Regions from separate parts of the Shewanella decolorationis genome, predicted to be linked through region 3. Evidence: predicted binding sites of a transcription regulator. Region 3 holds the regulator's gene; each other region holds the start of a gene.

Region 1 (3,277 bases), 2.3 Mb from region 3:
GCAAACATCACCCAATCGCCCATCAAACTGTAAAGCGGATATTGAAATGTCGCGGGGCGATTACGTTCAAAAATAAAGTGACCCACCCAGGCAAATCCGTACCCTACGACCGGAGTTAATAACAATAATCCCCAATGGGAAGTGACTACCGCCATGACAATTAATAACAAAACCAGAATGCTGCCAATAAAATGTAGCCGCCTACAGGTCAAATCTTGGTGCTGCGAAAGATAAAAAGGATAAAACTCAGCAAAAGAGCGATACGGTTTATTCATCTTGTTGACTCGTATAAAAGAGCAATTGTCCTGCAACACTGCCAATATTAAGTTCACCCAAAGACACAAAATCATGCATTAAAAAAAGACGAGTGTGAGCTTCCTGCGCGCTAAAGACCCCAACACCTTCAAGCTCAGGTTGTTCATCACACCAACTCACTACGGCTTGCACGAGTTGATGCCCTAAACCTTTATGCTGTTCGTTGGGTGACAAGGCAATAAACTGCAGAATGCCGCACTGCTTACTCGGCAACAGCTCTAAAATGCTCGATTCCTTCTTTATAATCGCTTGAGTAGATTGCCATCCTGTACCGAGCAACATTTTGAGTCGCCAGTGCCAATAGCGACCTTCACCTAACGGTACCTTTTGAGTCACAACACAAGCAACGCCGACTAATCGCGTCTGATGAAAGAGTCCTATTAGTGCTTGTTTTTCCTGCCAAAGTGTATTGAGTTCCTCACGGATCGCTGCGCGTAACTTTTGTTCATAAGCGAATTTGTCTGAAGTGGACAAAGCATCCACAAAGAAAGGGTCGTCATGATAGGCGTTATACAGAATCGAAGCGGCAAGGCGTAAATCTTCGGCGGTGAGGTAAACTGCACGGCACTCATCCAAGGTATTATTGTCCATTATTAGAATTCCTTGATTTAGATCACACTCTTATGAGTAGTAATCAATGTATCAAGTAAACCAAAAAGTGCAAATTTTAATCATAGATTGCTTTTTCTAGTGAGTTGCATACCCTAGATAAAGGCACGCAGAGAGGATGTAAACATGGATACAACACCCGTCGATATGAGCCATTTATTTGAACAGTTAGGATTAGCCAATCAAGCTCAAGCCATTACACAATTTATTGCGACCCACAAACTTTCACCACAAACACATTTAACTGACGCCCCATTTTGGACTCAGGCACAAAAGAGTTTTCTTATTGAAGCGTTAGAGGCTGACGCGCAATGGACCGAGCTTATTGAGCAACTTGACGCACAATTAAGAAGGCCCTAATAATTTAGGGCCTTGTTTAATATAGTGAAGTTGTTAAATCTTGCTGTAGGCGGTATCACCCCAACCCACTAGCACATTATTGCTTAAGACGATTGGCGTGCATTCATCCTTAGTGGTTTTACCGTCACTGTGGGCATGCTGGGTGCGATAAAAGAGTACCAACACTTCTTTATCGGCTTGGCCGCCATTCTGCTGCAGATAAGATTCGCTAAAATCCGAGGCGCCCATTAAGGTCATCACTTGGTCTTTGCTCATACCAAGGCTGAGCTTAGTCAGATTATTGCGGTTTTTATCCTGTGTTATTTCCCAAGATTCGCTGCTATCCCACTTAGATTCACTGTCGCCGACATTGACCACACAACCACTAAGACCTAAGCTTGCTAACCCTAAAAATGTGACCGCGATGAGTTTGCGATTAATATTTGCGTTCATATTATGACTTCCTGTGTACTTGTTATAAAAATGCTCAAAAAGCAAAATCAATGCCAAAAAGCAATGTGTTGATTTATAAGAACTAAAATAATCAAGCTCCAGTGAGTTAGTGAAAAATACGATATAGATTAAGGAATTTCACTTATTATGAGTCCCATTGACCAAGTGTTAGCAGCAGCGTGCGCCCTCGAAGCCAGCGGTAAAACCCCAAGCCTTGCCCTGATAAAAAGCCGCGTCGGTAACAAAATCCCCATGCCGCTGCTAATCCAAGGGTTACAGCAGTTTAAATCGATACCTAAAGCCGAGCGTGAGCGTTTAGCGGCCCAAACTCAGCCCGTGGTTGAAGAAACAGACACCGCCGAAGCTTCGCCACTCACAGTCGCCACACTGGCGCAACAGTTAGCCCAGTTGCAACAGGGTATTGAGCAAGCTTTCGCGTTAAAAAACAACGAGATCATGCAACTCAAAAATGAACTTATCGAGCTGAAACAACGTGTCAGTCAACTCGAATCCCAAGGAAAATCCGCTTAATGTTTGTCACCGAATTGCGCTTTGAATGCTTTGCCGATACCACCATCAGTGCGGCAGAACGTGCCATCAATCAATTACTGGAAGCCTACCGCGCTAATGGCCAAATCCTTGGCCGCGAATTTGCCGTGGCCTTTAATGAGGGCGAATTTCGAGTACGCTTACTCATGCCTGAAAAAAACAGTTTGAATCATCGTTATCACAGCCCTTGGGTGAAAAAAGCGCTGGCGGAATTAACCGAGGCTAAGCTACTGGCGCCACGCGAAAAATTCATCGGTCAGGATATTAATTCTGAGGTGAGTAATACTGAGCCACCCAGCTGGCAGCTGCTCTACACTAGCTATGTGCATATGTGCTCGCCCCTGCGAAGTGGCGATAACTTGCTGCCCATTCCGCTGTACCAAATCCCCGCCACCTTTAATGGTGACCATAAACGGGTGATCCGCTGGCAAACCGAGTGGCAAGCCTGTGATGAGTTACAAATGGCGGCAGCCACTAAGGCAGAATTTGCCGCGCTGGAAGAATTATCCAGCCCAAACAGTGATTTATTTAGAAGAGGTTGGGACTTACGCGGCCGAATCGAATACCTGACCAAAATCCCCACCTACTATTATTTATATCGCGTCGGGGGACAGGATCTGCAATCCGAGTTAGCTCGCCCCTGCCCACGCTGTGGCAGTCACGACTGGAAACTCGACGAGCCGCTATTAGATATGTTCCACTTTCGCTGCGAACCTTGCCGCATAGTGTCTAACTTGTCTTGGGATCATCAATAACTGACCCATTGATGAATGGCAAACTCGGCAGGCTAAATAGCCGAGCCGAGTTTACGAAACAGGTTTGCAAGAGGCTTTTCAAGAGACCTTTGCAACATTTACCCCGCGCTTAACGCTTACCTATCAGGTTGTGCCACATACGTTTAAAGCTGGCAAAAATCCCCGAATGTTCGAGCGCCGGCATAGGTAATTCTTCATGTTTGACGGGCGGCGCGATACGTGGCGATAACGCCTCAATAAATTCAGCTAAACTCGGC
Region 2 (3,277 bases), 1.7 Mb from region 3:
GGGCATCTGTAACACATCCTCTAATGGCCACCACTTAGCATCACTCACCGAATCAATCTGAATTTGGCAGGCTTGATAACTCATCAACGCGGTATAACACACAGTCACCGACCAGCCTCGCATATCGCGATGACGATTACCAACAGTACAAAGTTGTTCAATATAAGGCGGCACTACTGCCGTTTTTTCCTGCAATTTGCGTAACACCGCTTCCTCAAGAGATTGGTCGCAAAGTTCGTCAATAAACCCTCCAGGTAATCCCCAAAAACCTAAAAAAGGATGATTTGAGCGTTGCACTAAGAGTACTTTAAGTTGCTGATCATGATAGGTAAACAATACGGCATCAACCGTCAGTAGCTGAGCCTTAAAAGCCTTAGGATCGTAATTGGCGAGATATTCTGCTTCAGTCATTAGTATTCCCCATAGTGCAACTTCATTAGCTTAACTTAGGCGTATCCTAGCTTCAAACACATTATGTCTTAGCGTCACTAAGTAAATCATCTGCTCTATAGGGTCGTGCGACTTTTACCAAATTTACGCTGATAACGTGGCAACATGGTTTCATTCCCGAGTAAGCCACCTTGATGGATATACATCACAGGACTTGCGCCCCACTGCGGTAAAAACTTTTCTAACACCATAAAACCTAAGGGATCGTAGAGTAATTCAAACTGCACATCACTGGCATTGATTCGCTGCCACATGGCATAAAACTCAGGATAGAGTTTACCAAAGTGGTATTTCTTCCCCACATTCAAAATCTGTGGATGCTCAGCTGCGTTAGGATTTAACTCATAAAACTGCTGCGCTAAATACTCATCGCCACCGACAACCGCGCAGGTAAGCACTTGAATATCTATTTGCTGACGCACAAAATACTGATTTAAAAAAAGCGCCGTCGTTCCAGTGCCTGCAGGTAAAAAAACCTTTAACTCGCTCATCCCCTGCTGCATTGCCCACGTTTCAATTTCGGTAGCTAACTGGCTAACACCATACTCCGCATACTGGCAGCGCCCACCCTCGGGAACAAACAAAGCGTTAGGCTCTGCAGGCAAGACTTGCTGCTCAATATAATCTTGGCAAGTCCAATTAGGCTCACGATGAAGAGAAGGATTGGCAGCAATCAGGCTTGATAAATCAATAACACGCGTACCATTAGCAATAGCAGCGGCATAGTTGCCCGTCGGCAACGTACAAACATGGTTAGCGATATGATCGACATAAAAATCGCACAGCCAGCCTTTCAGTTTGGCGAGCGCCGATAATGAATACAGTGAGTTGGCCTGCGCAGAGCCATAGCCTATAACCTTAGTCATCCCCGCAAACTCATGGTCTAAAAAATAAGCAAACTTACGCGCCTTATTGCCACTAAACGCAGGATGCAATAGATCGTCTCGTTTGAGAAATATCTCGCGTCCAGCGAAGGAAAAAGACTCAACTGGGCTGTTAGAGAGCAGGCTATGAGTCAACTGGCTATTAGATAACATGGATATACTCGAAGTAAACAAGGGCTGTAGTGTACCGCGAGCTTGTCAACATCGTCCGTATTTATTAAGCATTTTCGCGAAAATCTAGCGAATATCACAAATCCCCACCACAAACAAAACCATTATCTAATTGATATTTAGATAAAATTTTTTTGGCATAATTCTCGCTTACTCCATTTCAGAATCAATTAATGATCCTATGTGTTGGCCAATGCCAATCCAACACAGATTTAAAATGGGTTAAGGAGTATTTAATGTCGCTTTTACGGTTAATTTTCAATATTGCTTGGTTTGTCCTTGGTGGATTTGTGATGGGCCTAGCCTGGTGGCTCGCGGGAATTTTGTGTTTTATCAGTATTATCGGTATTCCCTTTGGTCGAGCCTGCTTTGTGATTGGCGAACTGACCTTCTGGCCTTTTGGGCAAGAACAAATGAATCGACGCCATTTAACGGGACGTGAGGATTTAGGCACAGGCGCCTTTGGCATGTTAGGCAATATTATTTGGTTCTTGCTGTTTGGCATTTGGTTGGCCATAGGTCATTTAGCCCATGCCCTCGCCTGCTTTGTGACGATTATTGGTATCCCCTTTGGGATCCAACATATTAAGCTCGCGCTATTAAGCCTAACGCCAATTGGGCAAACCATAGTCGCGAAAGCGTAATAGCAATAGTCGCGAAAGCGTAAAAACCATAATCTCTAAGGCGTAAGGCATATCACTCTGCACTACTCAGCCTCACTGGGTAGTGCTGATGTATAGTTAGGCAGCGATTGCACTAATCTTGCTTCGTGATAGTTCCTTTCTTCATCGAGTAAATCAGTGTAATCAGCAAACGGCTCACCCACATCCTGCTCAGGGGAGCAGATGATTTCAAAGAGATAATGCGCCAATTTAGCTGGCGCATCTATAGTGATGTCATGACCACAATAGGCTAAAACAACCAAGTCGACCTTAAAATGTTGTGCCAATGCCCTACTGGTTTGAATATTCACTAAGGCATCACGATCACCCGATAAAATACTCACAGGCACAGGCAAAAAGGCAGGACAACAATAGTGAAATGCCGCCCACAACTGGCGACACGCATTACTAAAATGTGGTGTCGACTCATGCCGATATTGGCTCCAGCGTGCAATCAAGACTTTATCGCGGCGATGGCGGTAACTGGTTAAGCGAACAATCGTCGATTCGATGGAATGAAGCCGACTCCCACGGCAACGTTTAAGCCAAGCACTTAGTACATTCAATCCATTAAATCGTTGATACCAAGGCGATAAGTTAGCCGCGCTGCTATTAAGCACAAACACATGTTTTATCTGCTCCGGGCGCTGTTTAGCCATTTCCATGGCGATCATACCTCCCATAGATAATCCCAGCAGATAAAAGGCTTGTCCCGCTAGCTGTTCATCTAGTTGTTGCCATACCGAGCTGGCATATTCAGCGATAGTTAAAGGACTGGCTTGGTGAGTGAGGATCCCATTGCCAGGTAAATCAGGGGTTAATACTCTGCAACCTCTTTGCCTTAACCTTTGATCAAAATCATTCCAATGGCGTTGATCCCGCATTAAGCCCCTAAGCAATACCCAAGTTGTCATCAAAAACGCTCCCGATACCAAAACTGCTGGGCACTCTGTGCCAATTGCGCGAGATCTTCGGGCGTAAGCCCTTCTAACTCCCGTGCGTACGCCGCCTCCATCAAAAACTGCATTAGCACTGTGTGCCGACGTAAAATCCTGTGGTGCCTGTGTGTTTTTTGCGGGTTAAAGAAGCCCGCAAAATTAAATATTTGCC
Region 3 (3,277 bases):
TATCAGGAAGAACTCAAGAATCAGCCCGCAGACAAACCTGTGAAAAAACAGGATCCTAAATGACCCAAATCACCTTAAAAGCACAGAATCTCGCCAAGAGTTATAAGAGTCGTCAGGTTGTGAAAGATGTCAGCCTGACGGTCAAAACGGGTCAAGTCGTCGGCTTACTCGGCCCAAACGGCGCGGGTAAAACCACCACCTTTTACATGGTCGTGGGCTTAGTCAAAAGCGATAAAGGCCATATCTTTATCGATAACGATGATTTAACTGCCGATCCCATGCATCTGCGCGCTCGCAAAGGCATTGGTTACCTACCACAGGAAGCCAGTATCTTCCGTAAGCTGACCGTGCACGACAATATCATGGCGGTACTGCAAACCCGTAAAGAGCTCAATCGCGACCAACGCGAAGAAGAGCTGGAACATCTGCTCGAAGAGTTCCATATCACCCATATTCGCGATAGCCAAGGCATGTCGTTATCGGGCGGCGAACGTCGCCGCGTCGAAATTGCCCGCGCCTTAGCGGCCAATCCTAAGTTTATTCTGCTCGATGAACCCTTCGCCGGTGTCGACCCGATTTCGGTTATCGATATCAAGAAAATCATCGAACAACTCAAGAGCCGAGGCCTTGGGGTACTGATCACAGACCACAATGTGCGTGAGACCTTAGACGTCTGTGAACATGCTTACATTGTCAGTCACGGAAACCTGATAGCCGAAGGAACTCCCGCAGAGATCTTAGACAATCAGCAAGTTAGGGCTGTGTACTTAGGTGAACAATTCAGGCTATAGTTACTTAAACAGAGCCAATTAGCCTTGAATTTTGGCTTATCAGCGCCATCAATATGATAACAAGCGGCCTAAATTCAAAATAATAACGTAGGGATCAGCGGTAACATGAAAGCGTCACTCCAGCTCAAACTGGGTCAACAGTTAACCATGACGCCACAACTCCAACAGGCCATTCGTCTGTTGCAACTGTCGTCATTGGAACTGCAGCAAGAGATCCAGCAAGCCTTAGACTCTAATCCTCTTCTCGAGCTGGAAGAGGAGCAATTCGACGCGCCTAGCGAACGTAATCAAGATATCGCCGATACCGACTTTAGCGAAACGACGGCTCAGCCACAGGAACAAGACAATTCCACCGTGGACATTGCCGAGTCGCTGACCAAAGAATCCTTGCCCGAAGAACTGCCCATGGACACCACTTGGGATGAAGTCTTTACCGCATCGCCAAACTCAGGTTCAGGCGCCAGCCGTGAAGATGACATGCCCTTCCAAGGGGAAACCAGTGAAGGCCTTTACGAACATTTAGAATGGCAGAAAAACCTCACGCCCTTCTCTGAAACCGATTTAGCCATCGCTACCGCGATTATTGATGCCATCGACGATCAAGGTTATCTCACTCAAAGTACTGAAGATATCCTCGAAGCCATGGGCAATCCCGAAATAGAACTGGATGAAGTCGAAGCCGTACTCAAGCGTATTCAACACTTCGATCCCGTCGGTGTCGCCGCAAGGGATTTAAGCGAATGTCTGCTTATCCAACTCTCCCACTTTTCACCGGATACTCCACACCTCGAAAACGCCCGCATGCTGATCAAAGATCATTTAGATCTGATCGCTGCCCGCGATTTTAGGTTGTTGATGCGTAAGACCAAACTCAAAGAAGACGAGTTAAGGGACAGCATAGCGCTGATCCAAACCTTAAACCCTCGTCCCGGTTTGCTCATCACCCCTGTTGATGAAGAATATGTCATCCCCGATGTGTCGGTATCGAAGAAAAACGGTCGCTGGGTGGTCGAGTTAAATCCAGATTGCATGCCAAAAATCAATGTTAATCAGCAATATGCAGCCATGGCGCGCAGCACCAAAAGCCAAGCCGATAGCCAATTTATCCGCGGGCATCTGCAAGAAGCCAAGTGGTTTATTAAAAGCCTTGAAAGCCGTAACGAAACACTGCTCAAGGTGGCAAACTGCATAGTGCAATACCAACAGGGTTTCTTCGAATACGGTGAAGAAGCCATGAAACCTATGGTCCTAAACGATATCGCTGAAGCGGTAGAGATGCATGAGTCCACCATTTCACGGGTGACCACACAAAAATACATGCATACCCCAAAGGGACTTTTTGAACTAAAATATTTCTTCTCAAGCCACGTCGGGACTGATGATGGCGGTGAGTGCTCATCCACGGCAATCAGAGCCTTCATTAAGAAACTGGTTGCAGCGGAAAACCAGAAAAAACCATTAAGCGACAGCAAGATGGCACAACTTCTGGCAGAACAGGGAATTAACGTTGCGCGCAGAACCATTGCGAAGTACAGAGAAGCGATGCTTATTCCCCCTTCCAATCAGCGTAAAAGTTTATAGCCTAAAGTGGAAATCGGAGGACGTTTATATGCAAATAAACCTGAGTGGACACCATATCGAGATTACTGAATCGTTACGGGCTTATGTTGAGGAAAAGTTTTCAAAACTTGAACGTCATTTCGAACAGATCAATAATGTGCACGTTGTGCTCAATGTTGAGAAAATGCAACAAATTGCCGAAGCGAGAATCAACCTCACCGGTGGTGAAGTCTTCGCGACTTCAGAGCATGCAGATATGTATGCTGCCATAGACGTCCTGATCGACAAGCTTGATCGTCAGGTTATTAAACACAAAGAGAAGTTAACAAAACACTAGCAATGGAACTTCGTACCATACTGCGGCCGGAATGCACGACCTGCGCCACTCCGGGCAGTAAGAAAAAGGTACTGGAACTTATCAGCGACTTAGCCGCTGCCCAGTACCCCACCCTCTCATCTCAAGAGATCTTCGAAAGCCTTGTGGCGCGCGAAAAGATGGGGAGCACAGGTATAGGTAACGGCATCGCCATTCCACATGGTCGATTAACCGATATAACACAACCCATAGCCATATTGGTGAAATGTGAGGAGCCGATAGCCTTTGATGCTATCGATAAACAACCTGTCGACATTTTATTTGCGCTGCTAGTGCCTGCTGACCAATGTCAACAGCACTTAAGCACTTTGTCCTGCATGGCTGAAAAGCTCAGTGACAAACAAATATTGAAGCAATTGCGCAAGACGCATGATGAAACGGAACTCTATCAGGTAATCACTGGATGAAACTGGTCATAGTGTCAGGGCGCTCAGGCTCGGGCAAATCGGTCGCACTAAGAGTGCTTGAAGATCTCGGCTACTATTGTGTCGACAATCTTCCTTTGCCGCTGATTGGCAGCTTACTCGAACAGCTCAAGGGCAGTAACGAT

The links. Region 3 encodes sigma-54, which starts transcription at its own class of promoters, with help from an activator protein. Its sites were predicted from a motif close to GTTGGCACGNNNNTNGNNT; they were not measured.
Region 1: EYR25_RS13590 (DUF3192 domain-containing protein) is a predicted target of sigma-54. The motif match lies at 1,756-1,774, and genes of this name have one in related genera.
Region 2: EYR25_RS16215 (YccF domain-containing protein) is a predicted target of sigma-54. The motif match lies at 1,639-1,657, and genes of this name have one in related genera.

Annotation. Positions count from the first base shown of each region.
Region 1 is NZ_CP037898.1:2,996,309-2,999,585, forward strand. Features, by position in the region: gene EYR25_RS13575 (Mpo1-like protein) at 1-275, opposite strand, end outside; gene EYR25_RS13580 (GNAT family N-acetyltransferase) at 268-906, opposite strand; gene EYR25_RS13585 (DUF2789 domain-containing protein) at 1,051-1,284, shown strand; gene EYR25_RS13590 (DUF3192 domain-containing protein) at 1,318-1,716, opposite strand; gene EYR25_RS13595 (hypothetical protein) at 1,864-2,247, shown strand; gene EYR25_RS13600 (Zn-ribbon-containing protein) at 2,247-3,020, shown strand; gene syd (SecY-interacting protein) at 3,130-3,277, opposite strand, start outside.
Region 2 is NZ_CP037898.1:3,619,670-3,622,946, forward strand. Features, by position in the region: gene EYR25_RS16205 (NUDIX hydrolase) at 1-411, opposite strand, end outside; gene EYR25_RS16210 (1-aminocyclopropane-1-carboxylate deaminase/D-cysteine desulfhydrase) at 507-1,457, opposite strand; gene EYR25_RS16215 (YccF domain-containing protein) at 1,742-2,149, shown strand; gene EYR25_RS16220 (alpha/beta fold hydrolase) at 2,212-3,081, opposite strand; gene EYR25_RS16225 (M14 family metallopeptidase) at 3,081-3,277, opposite strand, start outside.
Region 3 is NZ_CP037898.1:551,146-554,422, reverse strand. Features, by position in the region: gene lptA (lipopolysaccharide transport periplasmic protein LptA) at 1-63, shown strand, start outside; gene lptB (LPS export ABC transporter ATP-binding protein) at 60-791, shown strand; gene EYR25_RS02405 (RNA polymerase factor sigma-54) at 897-2,372, shown strand; gene hpf (ribosome hibernation promoting factor) at 2,401-2,688, shown strand; gene ptsN (PTS IIA-like nitrogen regulatory protein PtsN) at 2,691-3,134, shown strand; gene rapZ (RNase adapter RapZ) at 3,131-3,277, shown strand, end outside.